Linked DNA regions of Leucothrix mucor DSM 2157. The protein of the gene in region 1 interacts with the protein of each later gene in a pairwise test. Links are inferred from orthologs where the notes say so. Each region holds a gene or a part of one and is shown in the gene's direction. Other genes may lie near its edges.

The links.
Region 2: the proteins of LEUMU_RS0113740 (region 1) and ftsZ interact in binary tests that used the Escherichia coli proteins (3 or more experiments, as listed by UniProt). The link is inferred for Leucothrix mucor DSM 2157 from one-to-one orthologs.
Region 3: the proteins of LEUMU_RS0113740 (region 1) and ftsA interact in binary tests that used the Escherichia coli proteins (3 or more experiments, as listed by UniProt). The link is inferred for Leucothrix mucor DSM 2157 from one-to-one orthologs.

What each region holds. Positions count from the first base shown.
Region 1 is NZ_ATTE01000001.1:3,037,221-3,045,445, reverse strand. Bases 2,584-5,577 are described here. They hold LEUMU_RS0113740 (rod shape-determining protein), read left to right. Parts: upstream 2,584-3,545; coding sequence 3,546-4,610; downstream 4,611-5,577. Other genes in these bases: mreD (rod shape-determining protein MreD), read left to right, coding at 5,556-5,577; mreC (rod shape-determining protein MreC), read left to right, coding at 4,626-5,555; LEUMU_RS0113745 (alpha/beta fold hydrolase), read right to left, coding at 2,584-3,310. In the rest of the region: LEUMU_RS0113755 (coiled-coil domain-containing protein), read right to left, coding at 1-1,042; LEUMU_RS28105 (MltA domain-containing protein), read right to left, coding at 1,220-2,398; more of LEUMU_RS0113745, read right to left, coding at 2,516-2,583; more of mreD, read left to right, coding at 5,578-6,053; LEUMU_RS0113725 (glycerophosphodiester phosphodiesterase family protein), read right to left, coding at 6,065-6,802; LEUMU_RS0113720 (DUF3683 domain-containing protein), read left to right, coding at 6,988-8,225. UniProt on the Escherichia coli protein: Forms membrane-associated dynamic filaments that are essential for cell shape determination. Acts by regulating cell wall synthesis and cell elongation, and thus cell shape.
Region 2 is NZ_ATTE01000001.1:481,960-490,086, forward strand. What follows is about bases 1-2,896. They hold ftsZ (cell division protein FtsZ), read left to right. Parts: upstream 1-820; coding sequence 821-1,972; downstream 1,973-2,896. Other genes in these bases: ftsA (cell division protein FtsA), read left to right, coding at 1-722; LEUMU_RS0102110 (PGPGW domain-containing protein), read left to right, coding at 2,056-2,463; LEUMU_RS0102115 (PA3496 family putative envelope integrity protein), read right to left, coding at 2,460-2,660; LEUMU_RS0102120 (cell division protein ZipA C-terminal FtsZ-binding domain-containing protein), read right to left, coding at 2,816-2,896. Outside these bases: more of LEUMU_RS0102120, read right to left, coding at 2,897-3,457; chromosome segregation protein SMC, read right to left, coding at 3,491-7,000; purL (phosphoribosylformylglycinamidine synthase), read left to right, coding at 7,154-8,127. UniProt on the Escherichia coli protein: Essential cell division protein that forms a contractile ring structure (Z ring) at the future cell division site. The regulation of the ring assembly controls the timing and the location of cell division.
Region 3 is NZ_ATTE01000001.1:479,918-483,563, forward strand. What follows is about bases 691-3,646. They hold ftsA (cell division protein FtsA), read left to right. Parts: upstream 691-1,528; coding sequence 1,529-2,764; downstream 2,765-3,646. Other genes in these bases: LEUMU_RS29275 (hypothetical protein), read right to left, coding at 698-826; LEUMU_RS24245 (cell division protein FtsQ/DivIB), read left to right, coding at 825-1,520; ftsZ (cell division protein FtsZ), read left to right, coding at 2,863-3,646. Outside these bases: LEUMU_RS0102090 (D-alanine--D-alanine ligase), read left to right, coding at 1-685. UniProt on the Escherichia coli protein: Essential cell division protein that assists in the assembly of the Z ring. May serve as the principal membrane anchor for the Z ring.

The sequences.
Region 1 (8,225 bases):
TACTCAGCGACTGGAATGTTTTTTGCGTGGTATCGAGGGTATCTGCAAGCTGGTTAATCGTTTTAACATCCAGCTGTTTCAGATTATTCTCAGTTTGTTCTTTAATATGGCGGCTTTGTGTTTCATAGCGGCGTATTGTTTCTAAGTGCAGGCGGCTTTCATCGATATTGGCATCCAACTCCTGACGTGCCATATCCGCATTCTGATAAGCGCTGTCATACTCAGTAAACAAGTCATCTTCGTACTGTTCAATACTACCCATGTACTTCTGGTAGGCATCTTCAGCTTTGCCTTGATGCTCCCGCAAATGGTCGAGCAGGTGAGTGGATTCTTTCAGGGTGGTATTCAGATTATTCCGCACACGTTCTGAAAGCTCATTATTCATTTCCAGATTTTGCAGTTGGAGATTATGTTGAGCCGTAATGTGCTGAGCTAGTTGATAAGAGTGTGCATCTTGTTGCTGAACGCGCTTAATGCCGGTTTCAAGGTGGTTTAAACCATCCCGTAACTCTTGCTCAACTCTCAGCACCGTACTTTCCGTTTCATTCAGGCGCTCATTCCACACATGCTGAGCCTGCTCAATGCGTCGCTCTAAGGCTTCACTACGACGCTGTAAATCAGCTTCGATTTCTTCAGCATGCTCCGATAAATCCTGAATTTTTTCAGCACTCATCCATGCTTGATGCTGCTTACTTGTGAGTGCATTGTTTTGATAGACCAGTTTATCGACTACTTTAGCAGCGCGCTCTTCGCTGGTCTGAATCATGCGCATGGCTTTATCAATGCTTCGCTGATCACGCACAATATTTTTCTTCAGGGTGGTAACAAAGTCGCGGTCTTTTTTCATCGACTGCCGACCAAGCAACATGGCCCAGATAGCCGTCACTAGCGCTGCGCCAGAAATAGCAGCAACCGCAATACCCACATTAGAATTCAGAGAAACCGCCGTCTCTGCAGCCTGTAAGCTGCCGCAAGACAACATCAACGCAGCGCTACTAATCAGCGTACGTGGGGCAGGGCAGAATGGTTTGACTAGGTTCACGCTATAAATTCTCTCTAAGTATTGTCAGCAATACGGCACCGTGTTTGAGACAGGTGTTAAAACGAAATTAGTATAACACCGTCAAGCTGAATTTATAACGTACGATAATTGTTTGGCAAAGTCATCGGTGTTCAGCGGTCGGGTTTCAATTCTCAACCGGTCCGCTGAACGATGAATTTATTGTGCGGAAGCGAGGTTTAGCGAGCGAGCCTGACCTTGGCTCAATCGAGTTTGGCCGCGCTTGACCAACATATAAGCTCGGCCTTGGCCAGTTAGCTGATTGGCGATCTGTCTGGCATCTTCACCTTTACCCGTATAAATATCCATTCTGCCAGGGCCTTTGATGGCAGCACCGCGATCTTGAGGCAAAAGTAATTTCCACTCAGCACCTTGGCGTTGTCCACGGCTATTGATAATGGGTACTTCTGCCAATACAACTGAACCAAAGGGAATGTAGTTAGTATCAACTGCAATCGAATGACCCGGAATAATAGGCAAGCCAGATGCGGTTAGCACACCTTTGGCTTCAGGGCGGAAAAACACATAGCGTGGGTTGGAATTCAATACTTGCTTTAAGTGGCTAGGGTTGGCGTGCAGCCATTGCTGGATTTTCTCACGCCCGAGATTGCCTTTAAGGTAGCCTTTTTGCTGCATATAACGCGCAATGCTGCGATAAGGTTTTTCGTTAGAGCCATCAAAGTGCAGGGCAGTGCGGCGGCCATCAGAATATTGCAAAATGCCAGAGCCTTGGATTTGCATATAAAACAAACCGACCGGATCATTAGTCCATGCAATTTCCAGTCGTTTGTTTTTCAGTGCGCCCCGAGTGATTGCTTCACGATTGAGTAGGCGAAGGCTACCGGCCATTGGTGAGCGATAGATCGGATAGCGAAACTGTGCACTGGGCTTGGCACTGGCCTGAATAATCGGTGTGTAATAGCCCGTAAATTTGCTGGTGGTGTTGGCATGATTGGAAATGGCGACTAAGTCAAACTCCTGATGAAGGGAATCCGGTTCGATCGTGCCGTTCCAATTAAGCAGGTGGTTCAGTGTTTGAGCGAGCACTCGATTAGGAATATTGGCGCCAAGCTTAGCAACGGTTAGGTTAGGATTCTGCTTGCGCAAATAGCTAGCCGCTTGGCTGAGCCCTCTGCGTAGCACTAAAGGCATGCTTGGTTCCGGCGCGCTGTAGGAGTCCATTTGATCTTCAGGGCCAAAGCTAGACTGCATATAGCGGTCATTCGCCGCATAAGGGTCGCCAAGATACGTTGGAAATTCACTGGCATTCAAAGAGGCTGATAACATCAGAATCGAAGCAGTGACCAGAACTATTTTAGATCGTCGTGGAAATCTCATAGCACACTCTTTATTGTTTTTTTTATTTTGGGGTATGCTCCCAATTATGCCTATGTGGGGTCGCTTAACAAGGCATAGACGGTAGTTTCAGACGAAACGCCGTTTTGCTAAAACCGCTTATTCAGCGGCTAAAGACAGAAATTCACTAATCATTGCAAAGAAAGGTGCGGGTGTTTCCACGTGTGGCAAATGCCCTGCGCCATCTTGTGTATGAATCCGGGCTTGTGGAAATAGCGGCAGAATGCAGTCGTAATCCGCGTCCGCATCAATGTAATGCGAGAGTGCGCCTTTAATAAAAATACAAGGCTTATCAAAAACTGCATCAGCCGCCGGATTAAAGTTAGCGATATTCAAATAAGTGCGAGTAATTTCGGGCAAATTGCAACGCCACTCATAGCCGCCATCATCGCTGGTTTGCATGTTTTTCAGCAAAAAGGCGCGCTCAGCAGGAGACTCAATGGCTTCTGCGAGTAAATCATTCGCCTGCTTGCGAGAGGTGATTTCATCAATCGGCAAACCGAGCAGTGCACGAAATACGGTCAGGTGCCAAAGTGGATAGGACTTGGGTGCAATATCAACAATGATTAGTCGATTTATGGTTTCAGGGTGGTGTAAGGCCAGATACATGGCCACTTTGCCGCCCATGGAATGCCCAAGTAGATCAAACTGTTCCAGCCCTAAGTGCTCAGCCAATGCCAAAATATCACCAGCCATATCTTTGTAGCGCATACCGGATAGGTGAGGGGATTGACCGTGATTGCGTAAATCGGGCGTTATGACGAAATAATGATCGGAGAGTTTCTGTGCCTGACTTCGCCAGTTTTCCATTGAGCCTAACAAGCCGTGCAGCAAAATAATGGCGGATTTGTTTTCGGGGTCACCGAAAGTCTTGTAGTTAAGCAGTGGATTCATAACGTTTTTGGGCTTTGCCGGACGGAAATCAAAGGAATTTATTAATATGTGTGAATTTAGCACGAACTATTCATTAACGATAAAGAAATATCCAGTTATAATTCGGTGATACACTGACAATAAGATCAAGCGGTTGCCCAATGTGCTGGCATTGGCGGTTTAACCTGATCATTTGCATGCTGCTCAAACAAGGCTGTTTTTTGCCACGACAAATAAAAATGGATTTGGCTTCTATATGTTTAAATTTTTCTCCGGTTTATTCTCAAATGATATTTCAATCGATTTGGGAACAGCCAATACACTGATTTACATGCGCGGAAAGGGGATCGTTCTCGATGAGCCCTCTGTAGTTGCAATCCGTCAGGATCGCGGCCCGGGTGGTCCTAAAAAAATCGAAGCGGTTGGTATCGAAGCCAAAAAAATGTTGGGTCGAACGCCCTCAAACATTACCGCCATTCGCCCAATGAAAGATGGCGTGATCGCCGACTTCACCTATACCGAAAAAATGCTGCAGCACTTTATTCGTAAAGTGGATAGCGGCCGGATTTTACGTCCCCGTCCTCGTGTTGTCATTTGTGTACCTTGTGGTGCGACTCAGGTGGAACGCCGTGCGATTAAAGATTCTGCAATGGGCGCAGGTGCTCGTAAAGTATTCTTAGTTGAAGAGCCGATGGCAGCTGCAATTGGTGCGGGTGTGCCGATTGATGAAGCAGTTGGTTCGATGGTACTGGACATCGGTGGTGGTACGTCTGAAGTAGCCATCATGTCACTGCGCGGAATCGTTTACTCTGCTTCGGTGCGCATCGGTGGTGACCGCTTAGATGATGCGATCATCAGTTATGTACGTCGTAACTACGGCATGCTGATCGGTGAGGCGACAGCTGAGCAGATCAAATGCGAAATCGGTTCGGCTTACCCTGGTAAGGAGCTGATGGAAATTACGGTTAAAGGCCGCAACCTGTCAGAGGGTGTACCTCGTAGCTTTACGCTAACCAGTAATGAAATTCTGGAAGCGCTGCAAGAGCCATTATTCGGAATCGTTAGTGCGGTTAAAACGGCACTGGAGCAAACGCCACCTGAACTAGGAGCTGACGTTGCCGATCGCGGAATCGTACTCACTGGTGGTGGTGCGCTATTGCGTGACCTTGATCGCTTGCTGATGGAAGAAACGGGTATTCCGGTACTGGTTGCTGATGATCCGTTGACCTGCGTAGCCCGCGGTGGTGGACGCATTCTTGAGCGTATGGACGACGACGGATTTGACTTCTGGACTTCTGATTACTCCTCTCAATACGGTTAATGTTTACCGGTATCACTGATATCACGCTTTTTAGGTATACCGGAGATTTCTGACATCGACGACTTATATGAAAATCGATTAGAAAGCTCACTGCTAGTTAAATTTATGCTGGCGGTGATGCTTTCTATTGCCATGATTGTACTGGATTATCGCGACTCGCGCTTGTCGCCGATTCGCACCGCACTGAGTATGGTATTGCATCCTGTGCAGGTAGTGGTCGACGTACCCTATCGCACGGGCGCTTATGTGGTGGACTTCTTTAAAGACCATCATCAGATGTTAGAAGAGAATCGTAAGCTCAATACACTGGTGGGAATTTATGCCGCCAGAAATCAAAAATATCACTCGATTGCTCAGGAAAATATCCGCTTTCGCCAACAGCTCAATGCGACGCCTGCTGTTCAGGAACGCTTTATGCTGGCTGAGATTTTATCGGTCTCTGGTGATGCGCATCGCGAGACAGTCACTATTGATAAAGGCGCAGAAGATGGCGTTTATCGTGGGCAGGTCGTATTAGCGGGTAACAGCATTTACGGCCAAGTGTTTCACGTGGCACCCAGCTCAGCTGTGATTTTGCAGTTGACCGATAGTCGTCACGCCATTCCGGTACGCAACAGCCGAACTGGCTTGTGGGCCATTGCGGTGGGTTCTGGAAATACCAATCAGTTAGAATTAAAGAATATCGAAGCCAATGTTGATATTAAATCGGGCGATGTGTTTTTCAGCTCAGGTTTGGGGCAGCTATTTCCGGCAGACTTTCCGGTGGCAATGGTGGAATCCGTTGCTTATAACCCCGGTGATTCCTTTATGCGGGTCAATGCACGCACCATGGTCGACTTTAGTAAAACCCGTGAGGTCATTCTAATCTGGCGTTCTAACCACTTAAAAGTATTAAGAGCCGCAGAAGCCTCTGGCGAAGCAACGGTTACGGCGGAGAAGCCTTAAATGGAAAGTTATATCCTACGGTTTCGCGGCGCAGTCTTACTCTCTTTTTTGTTAGCCTTTGCGTTGACATTACTACCGCTGTCTGATGTCATGCATAAATGGCGTCCGGAATGGGCGGCTTTGGCGCTGGTGCATTGGGCTCTGATCATGCCACGCAAGGTCAGTATCTTATTGGCATGGTTTGCAGGTTTGTTGCTGGATGTATTGTATAACTCAAGCTTAGGGCAGCATGCACTGGGGCTGAGCTTAGTGGTGTTTATTACGCTACGGCTTCGTTTGCGGGTGAATGTATACACACTCTCGCACCAGCTGACAGTATTGTTAGTGGCATTGGGTAGCTACATGCTGGTCAATCTGTGGGTGCTGGGCTTTACTGGCAATAGCCCAACGGCTTGGCTGTATTGGTTGTCATTGCTGGGTAGCTTGATTGTCTGGCCGCTTTATCATTGGTGCATGATAAAGCTATTTCTGACCAGCAATCGTTTCGATGATATGTAAAGCGACTTGGCTTACTCCGGCTTAAGCCGTGGGTCAGCCAGTAGTCTTGGTAGAAAGTCGGTTTCCACGTATTCAACACCATTCTCGTAATGCTGAAACGCCAGATCCGCAGACTTAACACCGTAAACCATCCACTTCCATGAGCCAGCCCAAGGCGCTTCAGTCAACGGCATTTCGGCTTGATCAATGATCAGATACTCAGGTTTTACCATCTCAGCGGTTTGCTTGGTCGCCTCGTCATGTTCGTTCAATACCCAACCAATACTCAGTCCGCTTTGCTCACGAATCATTTCTAATACTTTGATATCAAATGAAATAACGGTACATTGCTTAGCGTAAGGCGTCAGCATTGGCAGTAGTTCGTCCAGCAGCTCCTGACGGCCCCATTGCTTTAAGCTCTCATACTTCACTTCGACATAAGCATGCCCTTGTGGGAACTCTTCCAGTATCGGAAAAAACTCCGATAATAGACTCAGCGGCGTACCAATGTGTGTATCACCTAAGCGCTTAGGATCATAAATACTGAGGTCTTTCAGTTTCTCTTTAGTCAGCTCAAAAATTGAGTGATCTTGTCCCGAGGTTCTCAAGGTATTTGGGTCATGCAGAATGACTAAGTTTTTATCAGCCATCATCTGAATATCGAATTCAACAGCCATGCAGCCCAGCTCGAAACTGGAGCGTAAGCCGTTTAATGAGTTTTCAGGAAATGAGAAATTGTTACCACGGTGCGCAATAATCAGAGGTTTCAAGAATGATTCCGCCTATCAAAAAGGATGGGTTAATAAGGTAAAAACACTGCGAGCGGTGGGGATTATGCTATATTTTTTTTAACCATAACAAGCGATTAACAGCATAGGTATCCATCAGCTTATTATATATTAAGCCGTTCCTAATCAGGGTACAATATGCGCCCCTGTAATCATTTGACAGAGCTATGAGCATTGCAAACCCATATCGTGAGATTCCTTACAACTACACTTCTTTTTCTGACCGCGAAATAGTTATTCGCTTACTCGGGTCGCGTGCCTGGGAATTGGTCGAAAAGCTTCGTGCCCGTCGGGATACCGGGATTTCCTCGCACATGTTGCTAGAGATTCTAGGCGATATGTGGGTGGTGACTCGTAACCCGTATATTCAGGATGACCTGCTGGAAAACCAGAATCGCCGTAAATCCTTGATCGATACCATGATTCAGCGCTTGGATAGTATTCAAGAACGTGCGCATGGTAATGAGGATGCTGAAGAGCTGGTTAGCCATGGTCGTCGCTCGGTTGAAAACTTCCGCGAGTGGTTTAGTAATTACCATGATTTGCGTAAAAAAGCGCGCTCCATCTTTAAGAGCCTGACGCGTAAAGACAACATCATGTTTGATGGTCTGGCGCGTGTCTCGCATGTAACGGATGCAACCGACTGGCGCGTTGAGATGCCATTCGTGGTATTGACTCCAGACACTGAAGAAGAAATTGCCGCACTGGTTGAAGCTTGTATTGCGATGGGGTTAACGGTTATCCCTCGCGGTGGCGGAACCGGTTATACCGGTGGTGCGATTCCACTTGATCCAATGAGTGCCGTGATCAATACCGAGAAGCTGGAAAGCTTAAGTATGATTACGCAGCGTGAAGGCGTATCGGAGACGGGCGGTGCGGTTTCGGTGATTCGTGCTGGTGCTGGTGTTGTGACTCGACGCGTTTCTGATGCTGCACAAATGCATGGCTTAGTGTTTGCAGTTGACCCTACCTCGCAGGATGCTTCTACCATTGGTGGTAACGTTGCCATGAATGCCGGTGGTAAGAAGGCCGTGATGTGGGGAACTGCGCTGGATAATCTGGTTTCCTGGAAAATGGTCACGCCAGATGCCGAGTGGTTGGAAGTCGTCCGCCTGAACCACAATATGGGCAAAATTCATGATCAGGAAACGGTAGAGTTCCAAGTTACCCGCTATGGTCACGATGGTAAAACACCGAAAGGTGAGCCAGAGATTCTGAGCTTTAAAGGCCAATTCTTCCGTAAAGAAGGCTTAGGTAAAGACGTTACCAATAAGTTTTTGGGCGGTTTGCCGGGTATTCAGAAAGAAGGTTGTGATGGCCTGATTACTTCTGCAGAATTTGTCCTGCATCGCATGCCAGATCATATCCGTACGGTATGTATGGAGTTTTACGGCACGGACTTGCA
Region 2 (8,127 bases), 2.6 Mb from region 1 along the record:
TTAAATGCGTTGAGCGTTGTGGTTTAGACGTAGACGATTTGATTCTGGAGCAAGTGGCATCAAGCTATGCGGTTCTGGAAGATGATGAGAAAGAATTAGGTGTGTGTCTGGTCGATATCGGCGGCGGCACCAGTGACATTGCGGTATTCCTGAATGGTGCGATTCAGCATACGGCGGTTATCCCGATTGCGGGAGATCAGGTCACCAATGATATTGCGGTTGCTGTGCGTACACCGACACAGTTCGCAGAGCAGTTAAAGATTCAGCACGGCAGCGCATTGCGTCAGCTGATTACTGAAGAAGAGATTATTGAGGTGCCGGGAGTCGGTGAGCGTGAGCCACGCACATTATCAACCCAAACTCTGGCATCTGTGATTGAACCCCGTTATGAGGAGCTGTTTTCATTGATTCTCGCGGAGCTACGTCGCAGCGGTTATGCCGAGCGTCTTGGTGGCGGTATCGTATTGACTGGTGGTTCATCAAAAATTCTGGGAGCAGTGGAGCTAGCGGAAGAGATTTTCCACATGCCAGTGCGCCTTGGATCACCCCGACGGGTGGGCGGCTTGAAAGGGGAAGTTGACAATCCAATTCATTCAACAGGTGTTGGATTGCTAATCTACGGCGCAAAACAAATGGCGGCCGGGACCGGGAGGGCTTATGTCTCGGGTACCTCTGTTAGTGTTTGGGAACGAATGAAAAATTGGTTTCAGGGAAATCTCTGATTTTTCTTGCGTTGCAATAAACCCGAATTCGATAGTTCGGGATTAATAAATTAGTCACATTGAATTGTTAGTACAAAGGATTATAAAAGGAGAATAGCATGTTTCAGATTATGGATGCAGATGGTCAAAGTGCGGTAATTAAAGTCGTTGGAGTCGGCGGCGGTGGCGGAAACGCTGTCCAGAACATGGTTGACTCCGGTATTGAAGGTGTTGAGTTTATCTGTGCCAATACAGATGCTCAGGCTCTGGAAGGCTCAGGTGTAGAGACTCTGATCCAGTTAGGACACTCACTGACTAAAGGTTTGGGTGCAGGCGCAAATCCTGATATCGGCCGTGAAGCGGCTCTGGAAGATCGCGAGCGCATTAAAGAGCTAATCGCGGGTACTGACATGCTATTCATCACTGCGGGTATGGGTGGTGGAACCGGTACTGGTGCAGCACCGGTTGTTGCTGAGCTGGCACGTGAGCTGGGTATTTTGACCGTTGCGGTTGTGACTAAGCCGTTCCCATTTGAAGGCCCACGCCGCATGAAAATGGCTGAAGCCGGAATCGCGGAACTGTCTAAGAGTGTTGACTCACTGATTACCATTCCAAATGGTAAGCTGCTGACGTCTCTAGGTAAAAACATCACGTTACTGGATGCGTTCAAAGCAGCGAATAACGTATTGTTAGGCGCGGTACAGGGTATTGCAGAACTGATTACCCGTCCTGGTCTGATCAACGTGGATTTCGCGGACGTTCGCACTGTAATGAATGGCATGGGCTTATCCATGATGGGTACTGGTTCTGCCAGCGGTGAAGAGCGTGCCACTAAGGCAGCTAAAGCGGCGATCTCTAGCCCATTGCTGGATGATATCGATCTGAATGGCGCGCGCGGTATTCTGGTTAACATCACAGCTGGCTTGGATATGGGTATCCATGAGTTTGAAGAAGTGGGTAGCGCAATCCGTGAGTTTGCTTCCGATGAAGCGACTGTGGTAGTTGGTACGGTTATTGATCCTGAGATGACTGATGAGATCCGCGTAACGATCGTGGTAACTGGTCTTGATGGTGCAAACCCAGCAACGACTAGCGATGCTCCAGCACGCCCTGCAACCACTCGCTTACGTCCTGTTCAAATCGAGCAGACACAGCGTAAAGTCGCTGGTAGCGATGTAAACCCTAGCGCCGACACTAGCAAAACTGCTAAGTCAGGCAGTGACAAGAACTACCTGGATATCCCAGCGTTCTTGCGCAATCAGGCTGACTAGTTTAATTAGCGCCTGAAGAAAAAATATCTATTCTCTGTTTCCGCTGTCGACTGGTTCGGCAGCGGTCCTTTTTCGGAGTGTTTATGCCAAGCTTTGAAGTGAGTACACAGTGGGTGGTTATTCTTGGGCTGGTGTCGCTGGCGACCTTTGTGTTGACCTTGCTACTAGTGCCATTGATTGTGATACGTATTCCGGAAGATTACTTCAGGGATAGTTATCGGCATAAAAGCCAGTGGTCGGAGTATCATCCGGTCTTACGGTTTTGCTTACTGATATTAAAGAATATGTTGGGAGTGATACTGCTAATTATGGGAATACTGATGCTGGTATTGCCGGGGCAGGGGATTCTGACGATTCTATTTGGTATTGCTTTAATGAATTTTCCCGGAAAATTCAAATTGGAGCGACGACTGATTTCTTATTCTAAGGTCCTAAGTTCGATAAACTGGATCAGAAAGAAAGCCAATCGTGCCCCAATTCAAGTTGATTAATCCAATGGGTAGTCATCTTCGAATACATCTTTAAGCTTTCTCTCTAAAGCTTTACGTTCAAGGTAGTCTTCAATATTACGGCGTAGCACATGCGGCTTCTGTGGCTCTGCGTGCTCTTTAGATTCGCCTTCGATTAGGTGAATGTTATTCTTATGCGCGACAAACATATCATCTAAGATTTTTTTGGTATTCATCATATTGTGGTACTCACTTGTTAGGAGATTATTATTTTTGTTGTGCCCTAACGCTTTAGCTGTTTGGCTTAAAGCGCTTCTTACTGGTGAATACGACCGATTATCAGGAATAGCAGCTGAATCATAACTGACTCAGCCTTACCGTTGGTCGGAAAAACTTAATGGTCTAGCGATTCAATCAATGCAGAAGCATCGTCGTGACTGAAGGTTTCCTGATCGGTATTTCTCAATGTGCCACCTAATTCTTCCGCCACCATTTGCGTCGTAGAGATCAAAATCTCAATGGCGTCAATGTCATCAATTGGGCTAGGCAGCTGCATCATGATAGATAGGCCGGGTGTCTCAGAGCCCTTTAAATCCGCTGGACTTAAGGTCCAAGGCTTGATGCCATTAGCAACGGTGAACAGGTTCGCGGGTACCCCATTATCTTCAACCGGATAGTGATATAAATCCATATCGCCAAAGCGCAATTGATACTGTGGCAACACTTCGCTGATCTTATCGCCAGACAGTGTTTTACCTTCCTCTGCCGCAATAAATAATACGACCTGACGGGGCGTAACAGCCTGCTTACGCGGTCTTGCGAGGATAGTTTCCTCAACCACAACCGGCGTTGAGCCATCGGTCGCTGGCAGATCCTGCATCACTGATGAAGTCGTCTTCCCAAAATCATCATTGATCTTAGGCACTACGCCATCACTTTGTTTTGGAAACTTATTCTGTGAAATACGTCCCATAATATACAAGGCGATCATCACGATGATCCCCGCGACGGTGATCAGAATACTAACTATGTCCATTGTGTTTTCCTTGGCAAAAACAATTGCTTACGGCTACTCATCTATCATCCGTGCCGCTTCATTTACATCGACCGCTACCATACGCGACACACCCGGTTCACGCATGGTAACCCCAACCAAATTCTCCGCCATTTCCATGGTAGATTTATTATGAGTTATAAAGATGAATTGTACCCGTTTCGACATGTGTCTTACCAGCTCGCAGAAACGCCCGACGTTCGCTTCATCCAGTGGCGCGTCCACCTCATCCAGCATACAAAACGGTGCAGGGTTTAATTCAAAGATCGCAAAGACCATCGCCACTGCCGTTAAGGCCTTCTCACCACCCGACATAAGTTGGATACTGCTCAAACGCTTTCCCGGTGGGCGAGCCATGATTGAGATGCCGGTAGTTAACAGGTCATCGCCAGTCATTTCCAGGTGTGCTTCACCGCCGCCAAACAAGCGTGGGAACATCTCCTGAATGCGCACATTCACCTTCTCAAAGGTTTCTTTGAAGCGACCGCGGGTATCCCTATCAATTTTACGAATGGCGCTCTCTAGCGTCGCCATAGCCTCTGCCAGGTCGGCATGTTGCTCGTCCAGATAGGTCTTTCGCTCATTTTGCGATTCATATTCTTCAATCGCGGCCAGATTGATCGCTCCTAAGCGCTGAATTTTCTGGCGAATATCCTGTAATTGTTCCTGATGCGATGAAATCTGAGCGCTTAGATCCATTTCATGCTGCAGCATTTGAGGATCAAATTCGGTTTCGGCCAACTGTTCCAGCAAGGTTTCTTCACGAACATTGACTGTTTGCCAGTGCAGCCTTAGTTTTTCGATTTTTTCGCGTTGAGTCTGAACAATGGCTTCAGCTTGCGCACGTGCTTGTTCATGCTCACGAATTTTCTGATCAATATCGGACAGCGCTTTGCGAGCATCCGTCAATGCAACTTCACTGACCTTACGTTGCTCAAGCGCTTGCTCTAATTGTTCTTGCAGGCTTGCGATCAGTGCATCATCCAACTGGGTATCAGTATGGCTTAGCTTACGTGCTTGCAACGACTCAATCTGGTAGTGAACTCGTTCGATCTGCGACTGACTGTTTTGGCAACCACTGCGTTGCGTTTCAATCTGAATTTGTAGCGCTTGGTATTGGTCGCGGTTCAGCTGAAATTGCTGACGGGCATCACTTAAAGCTTGTTCTAGTGGATGTTGCTGTTCTCTTAATAGCTCAAGATTTTCAGTGAGTTGCTCGATACTTGCTTGTGCCAGTGCCAGCGACTCTTCTGATTCTAATAATTGCGCGGTGTCAGCTTCTTGCTGCTGATTAAGTTCGGTCGTTTCTTCCGTTAAGCGCGCGGCAAATTGTGCCTGCTGTACTTGCTGCTGCTCCAGGCCGCGAGCACGCGCATTCACTTCACTTTCTTCGCGATGCAATTGCTGCTGTTGCTGTTGCTGTAACTTTAGCTGGCTTTGGGACTGCTCGGCCAGCTCCTGAAGTGCTTCAAGCGCCATTTCAGTGTGCTTGAGCTGTTGCTCATCTTTTGCGATGCTGGCTTGCAGCTCTTCAATGCTTTTCTGGCGAGCAATCACACCTTCTTGTTCGCGCTCAGAGCCCGGTAGGCGCACCCAGTTTGTTCCGTAGCAGCTGCCATCCGCAGTGATTAGGCGTTCACCTGCCTTGAGGTTGGATTGGCGGCTGAGCGCATCCTGATGATCTGTAGCGCAGTAAACTAATGCCAGCAGCGGCTTGAGTTGAGTAGGGGAGAGAACCTGCTGCGCCAAGCTATCTTTTGAATAGGTATGATTATCTGAGTTGGCATTGCCTGCCAGTAAAAGCTCTATTGCATGTGCCGGTGCTGTACTAATCAGGTGTTCGAGCCGCTGATCTGCGGGGAGTTGCAAAGCTTCCAGTGTTGGGCCTAATAAGCTTTCAACGGCATTTTCCCAGCCGGCATTGACTTTAATTTCTTCAGCCAGTCGTGGCAGTTGATCAAGATGGTGTTCTGTCAGCCATTGATTCAAGGCTGTTTTATCTTTACCTAAGCCCGCCTGCTGCAAGGTTTCCAGCGAGCTTAAACGCCCACGGGCGCTTTGTAATGAGCCGCGTAATTCATTCAGTTGTTGCTGTTCTTCTCGCTGCTCTTCTTGCTGTTTTTGCAGGGTGGCTTGCGTCGTACTGAGCGTGGCTTCGGTTTCTTCCAGCTTAGCGGCCAGTTGTAACTGATGCTCACGGACTAGCTCAATCTTTTCAGCTTGTTCGCTCTGATCACCTTGCTCGGCATGCTGCTGTTCAAGGCGCAGTAAGCGTTGCTGGTTACGGCTAATTTGTTGCTGTAATTGCTGAATTCGGCTGCTTTCAACACTGCTCTGGCGTGTTGGCTCAGCAAGTTGTTGCTGTCCAAGGGTCCATTGTTGTTTCCACTCATTGAGGGCTTGTTCAGCGACATCCAGCGCTTCTTGCTGAGTTTCTTGCATGGCCAGCATTTCTTCGGCCTTTGGCTCCAGCAATTCCAGCTCTGTTTGTGCTTGTAACAGCCGCTCCTCGTCATGTTGCAAGTGCATGCGGGCGTTTAACAGCTCTTGTTCGAGTTGCTCACGCTGCTGCTTGTCGCGTTGGACGATTTCGTGCTGATGACGAATTTGCTGTTCCAGCTGAGAAACCTGAGCACCGGATTCATACACACCAGCCTGTACCTGATTAAATTCGGCATTGGCTTCGGTTTGGCGGCTGCGATGAGCTTCCAGCTGTGTTTCAATCGAGCGTTGCTGTTTCAGGTGATCCTGATGCTTTTCCGCTTCGGTATTAATTTGTTCTTGCTGAGCTTGCAGCTCTTTTTGCACGGCTTGCAGTTGCAGATACAACAGTTCAGCGGCTAAGCGACGCTCAGTTTGTTTAAAGTCTTTAAAGCGTTCAGCGGCGCTGGCTTGACGTTTCAGGGTGCCGAGCTGTTTATCAATCTCTTCGCGCAGGTCATTCAGACGATCCAGATTGTCGCGGGTGCCACGAATGCGGGTCTCGGTTTCTTTACGGCGCTCTTTATATTTTGAAATACCGGCCGCTTCTTCGATATAAACGCGCAGCTCTTCAGGCTTAGCTTCGATCAGGCGGGAAATCATGCCCTGTTCGATAATGGCGTAACTGCGAGGACCTAAGCCGGTACCTAGGAAGATATCGGTAATGTCACGACGACGGCAGCGTGTACCATTTAGAAAGTATTTGGATTGTCCGTCGCGGCTCAGTAAGCGCTTGATAGCAATTTCAGAGAACTGGGAATATTCACCGCCTAGCGTGCCATCACTATTATCAAATACTAGTTCGATACTGGCTTGGCCGACTTTTTTGCGAGTGGAGGAGCCGTTGAATATGACGTCTTCCATCGAGGCGCCACGCAGGTTTTTAGCGGATGATTCGCCCATTACCCAGCGCACAGCGTCGATCGTATTGGATTTTCCGCAACCATTCGGGCCGACAATCGCGGTCAGATTGCTCCGCATTTCAATGGTCGTTGGGTCTACGAAAGATTTAAATCCAGACAGTTTGATCTTGCTAAGACGCATAAGAAAAAGGGATCGACCATTGTTGTGATTATCGTGGGGGGCCAATAATAAGTAAGGTGCAGCGTATTTGCACGAAAAAATTAAAAAACGGCATTCAACCCATGCGCTAGATACACTATCATACGCCATTCATTTCTAACGATGTAGCCAACCATGCTGATTATCCCCGGTGGCCGAGCCTTTTCCGACTTTATCCAAGCTAAGCTGTTGAAAAACTTACAGCGTGAAGTGCCAGAGGTACGAGCAGTCCATGCCCGTTATCAGCACTTTGCCGATCTTAGCCGTACTTTAACCGAACAAGAAGCTGAACGCCTTGAACACGTGTTGCGCTATGGTGAGGAGCAGGATACTGCTCAACCCGCTGGCGAGTTGTTTTTAGTGGCGCCACGCCAAGGCACTATCTCGCCTTGGTCGAGTAAAGCGACTGATATTTTGCACAACTGCGATCTAACAGCGGTGATTCGGGTAGAGCGTGCGACCGCGTACTACGTTGAATACAGTGCTTCTGTTTCTGCTGAGCAGAAAACACTGATCGCTGCACAATTGCATGATCGCATGATGGAGACGGTATTGCCGGATCTGGACAGCGTTGAAGGTTTGTTCAGCCATGCAGAACCTGCACCCTTGCGTTATGTTGAATTGGGCGCTAACCCAGTCGGCGCATTGCAGGAAGCTAATATTGAGTTGGGTCTTGCCTTATCTGCTGATGAGATTGAGTATCTGGCGGATAACTACGCGGCGCTTAAGCGTAATCCAACCGATGTTGAATTGATGATGTTTGCGCAGGCCAACTCTGAGCATTGTCGTCATAAAATCTTCAATGCCGATTGGGTGATTGATGATCAGCCGCAGACGCAAACACTGTTCGGCATGATTCGCAATACCTATAAGCATTCACCGGAAGGCGTATTAACCGCTTACAGCGATAACTCCTCAGTGATTGAAGGACCAGCGGCGAGTCGTTTCTTCCCGTCCAGCGATGGTCATGCTTACGAGCACCACAATGAAGCGGTGCACATGCTGATGAAGGTGGAAACTCATAACCACCCAACGGCCATTTCGCCATTCCCCGGTGCCGCGACTGGCTCTGGTGGTGAGATTCGTGATGAGGGCGCAACCGGTAACGG
Region 3 (3,646 bases), 2.6 Mb from region 1 along the record:
GCAAGGCGCATTAGAATTGATTCAGATGCCGTATACTGGCTGTGGGGTTATGTCTTCAGCCATCAGCATGAATAAGCTGATGACTAAACGGTTTTGGCTAGGCTGCGGATTAAAAACACCTGCATTTATGATCTTGCAGGATGATACAGACTTTGATGCCGTGGTTGCTGAGTTAGGCTTGCCGCTCATTGTAAAGCCGGCCGATGAAGGTTCTAGCGTTGGGATGAGCAAGGTAACGAGTGCTGAGCAGTTGCCACTCGCGTATCAGGAAGCCCGCAAACATGATTCTGCTGTGTTTGTAGAGCAATGGGTGACTGGCAAAGAATATACGATTGCCATTGTCGGTGGTCAGGTATTGCCGGTGATTCGCGTTGAAACCGATAGCGCGTTTTACGATTACGAAGCGAAATACAAGTCAGATGATACTCGTTATTTCTGCCCTTGCGGTTTAGATCCGGAAGCCGAAGCGGAAATGCAGGCACTAGCAAAACAAGCTTTTGATGTATTGGGCACTTCTGGCTGGGGTCGGATTGATCTCATGCAGGATGAACAGGGACAGGCTTGGTTAATTGAGTTGAATACCGTTCCGGGCATGACGAGTCACTCATTAGTGCCAAAAGCAGCGAAGGCGGCGGGCATTAGTTTTGAAGACTTAGTGGTCAAAATTTTGGAGACATCAGAGTAAGCATATGGCAACTCAGGCGACAAAAAAGAAACGGCCACAGGCAACCCGAAAGCGAGGCGCTAAGCAGCCGCTATCGTCTCGTTTTAAGCCAGGCGTTTCGTTAAACCTGAATTGGGGGCGCGTTTCGGCAGTTTTATTCATGTTAGCGCCTTTATTACTGATAACTGCTGCATATATCTGGATTAATCGGCCGGAAAATCTTACGATTCGCGCAATCGAAGTCACTGGCGAATTGAAGTACCTGAAGCAGGAAGATTTGCAGCCAATTATTCAGCCGTTTGTATCCACCAATTTGTTTTTGCTGGATGCCAAGTCGCTGGAAACTGAGCTGGAATTTAGCCCTTGGGTGTACTCCGCTTCGATGACAAAACTGTGGCCAGACAAGCTACGGATAAAGATTCATGAAGAGCGGCCGATCGCGTTTTGGGGCGCAGATAGCATGCTAAATGAGTTCGGCGAGATCATTGATGCCGAACTACCTGAGAAAATAGGCCAGTTACCTGTTCTTTATAGTCCGGAAGACAAGGGGCGCGGTATGGTAGAGAACTACCTGAGAGTGCAACAGTGGACCCGGGAGTTTCCAACGCCGATAGCAGAGTTCCGCGAGGATGCGCGTGGCTCATGGCAGCTGAAACTTGAGAACGGATTGATTGTGAACATAGGGCGTGAAAAGCAGGAAAAGCGTTTGCGTCGTTTTGTCGTTGGATATCAACGTGAGTTAGCGGATCAGATCGATAAGATTCACACCGTGGACTTACGTTATACCAACGGTTTTGCAGTGAAATGGAAAAGTGACTGGCAATTGAAGCAGGAAGCCAGCAAGAAAAAGGGGTAGTACACCGCATGTCACGTAACGATGGAACAAATATGGTTGTCGCTTTGGATATTGGTACATCCAAAGTGGTCGCGCTGATTGGCGAAGTGTCTGCCAGCGGAGAGATTGAGATTGTCGGCATCGGCAAAACACCGGCACGCGGAATGAAAAAAGGCGTGGTGGTGAATATCGAGTCCACGATTGAATCAATCAACCGTGCGGTGGATGAAGCTGAGCTAATGGCTGGCGTGAACATCAACTCTGTGTTTGCCGGGATTGCAGGAAGCCACATTAGCAGCCTGAATTCACACGGTATCGTAGCGATTCGTGATAAAGAAGTGACTGATGCGGATTTAGAGCGCGTAATGGATGCGGCCCGTGCTGTTGCCATTCCAGCCGATCAGCGGATTTTGCATGTGCTGCCGCAAGAATATGTCATCGATGATCAGGATGGTATCCGTGATCCGGTGGGCATGGCTGGTGTGCGTTTAGAAGCCCGTGTGCATTTGGTGACTGGCGCTCAAAGTGCGGCACAAAATATTATTAAATGCGTTGAGCGTTGTGGTTTAGACGTAGACGATTTGATTCTGGAGCAAGTGGCATCAAGCTATGCGGTTCTGGAAGATGATGAGAAAGAATTAGGTGTGTGTCTGGTCGATATCGGCGGCGGCACCAGTGACATTGCGGTATTCCTGAATGGTGCGATTCAGCATACGGCGGTTATCCCGATTGCGGGAGATCAGGTCACCAATGATATTGCGGTTGCTGTGCGTACACCGACACAGTTCGCAGAGCAGTTAAAGATTCAGCACGGCAGCGCATTGCGTCAGCTGATTACTGAAGAAGAGATTATTGAGGTGCCGGGAGTCGGTGAGCGTGAGCCACGCACATTATCAACCCAAACTCTGGCATCTGTGATTGAACCCCGTTATGAGGAGCTGTTTTCATTGATTCTCGCGGAGCTACGTCGCAGCGGTTATGCCGAGCGTCTTGGTGGCGGTATCGTATTGACTGGTGGTTCATCAAAAATTCTGGGAGCAGTGGAGCTAGCGGAAGAGATTTTCCACATGCCAGTGCGCCTTGGATCACCCCGACGGGTGGGCGGCTTGAAAGGGGAAGTTGACAATCCAATTCATTCAACAGGTGTTGGATTGCTAATCTACGGCGCAAAACAAATGGCGGCCGGGACCGGGAGGGCTTATGTCTCGGGTACCTCTGTTAGTGTTTGGGAACGAATGAAAAATTGGTTTCAGGGAAATCTCTGATTTTTCTTGCGTTGCAATAAACCCGAATTCGATAGTTCGGGATTAATAAATTAGTCACATTGAATTGTTAGTACAAAGGATTATAAAAGGAGAATAGCATGTTTCAGATTATGGATGCAGATGGTCAAAGTGCGGTAATTAAAGTCGTTGGAGTCGGCGGCGGTGGCGGAAACGCTGTCCAGAACATGGTTGACTCCGGTATTGAAGGTGTTGAGTTTATCTGTGCCAATACAGATGCTCAGGCTCTGGAAGGCTCAGGTGTAGAGACTCTGATCCAGTTAGGACACTCACTGACTAAAGGTTTGGGTGCAGGCGCAAATCCTGATATCGGCCGTGAAGCGGCTCTGGAAGATCGCGAGCGCATTAAAGAGCTAATCGCGGGTACTGACATGCTATTCATCACTGCGGGTATGGGTGGTGGAACCGGTACTGGTGCAGCACCGGTTGTTGCTGAGCTGGCACGTGAGCTGGGTATTTTGACCGTTGCGGTTGTGACTAAGCCGTTCCCATTTGAAGGCCCACGCCGCATGAAAATGGCTGAAGCCGGAATCGCGGAACTGTCTAAGAGTGTTGACTCACTGATTACCATTCCAAATGGTAAGCTGCTGACGTCTCTAGGTAAAAACATCACGTTACTGGATGCGTTCAAAGCAGCGAATAACGTATTGTTAGGCGCGGTACAGGGTATTGCAGAACTGATTACCCGTCCTGGTCTGATCAACGTGGATTTCGCGGACGTTCGCACTGTAATGAATGGCATGGGCTTATCCATGATGGGTACTGGTTCTGCCAGCGGTGAAGAGCGTGCCACTAAGGCAGCTAAAGCGGCGATCTCTAGCCCATTGCTGGATGATATCGATCTGAATGGCGCGCGCGGTATTC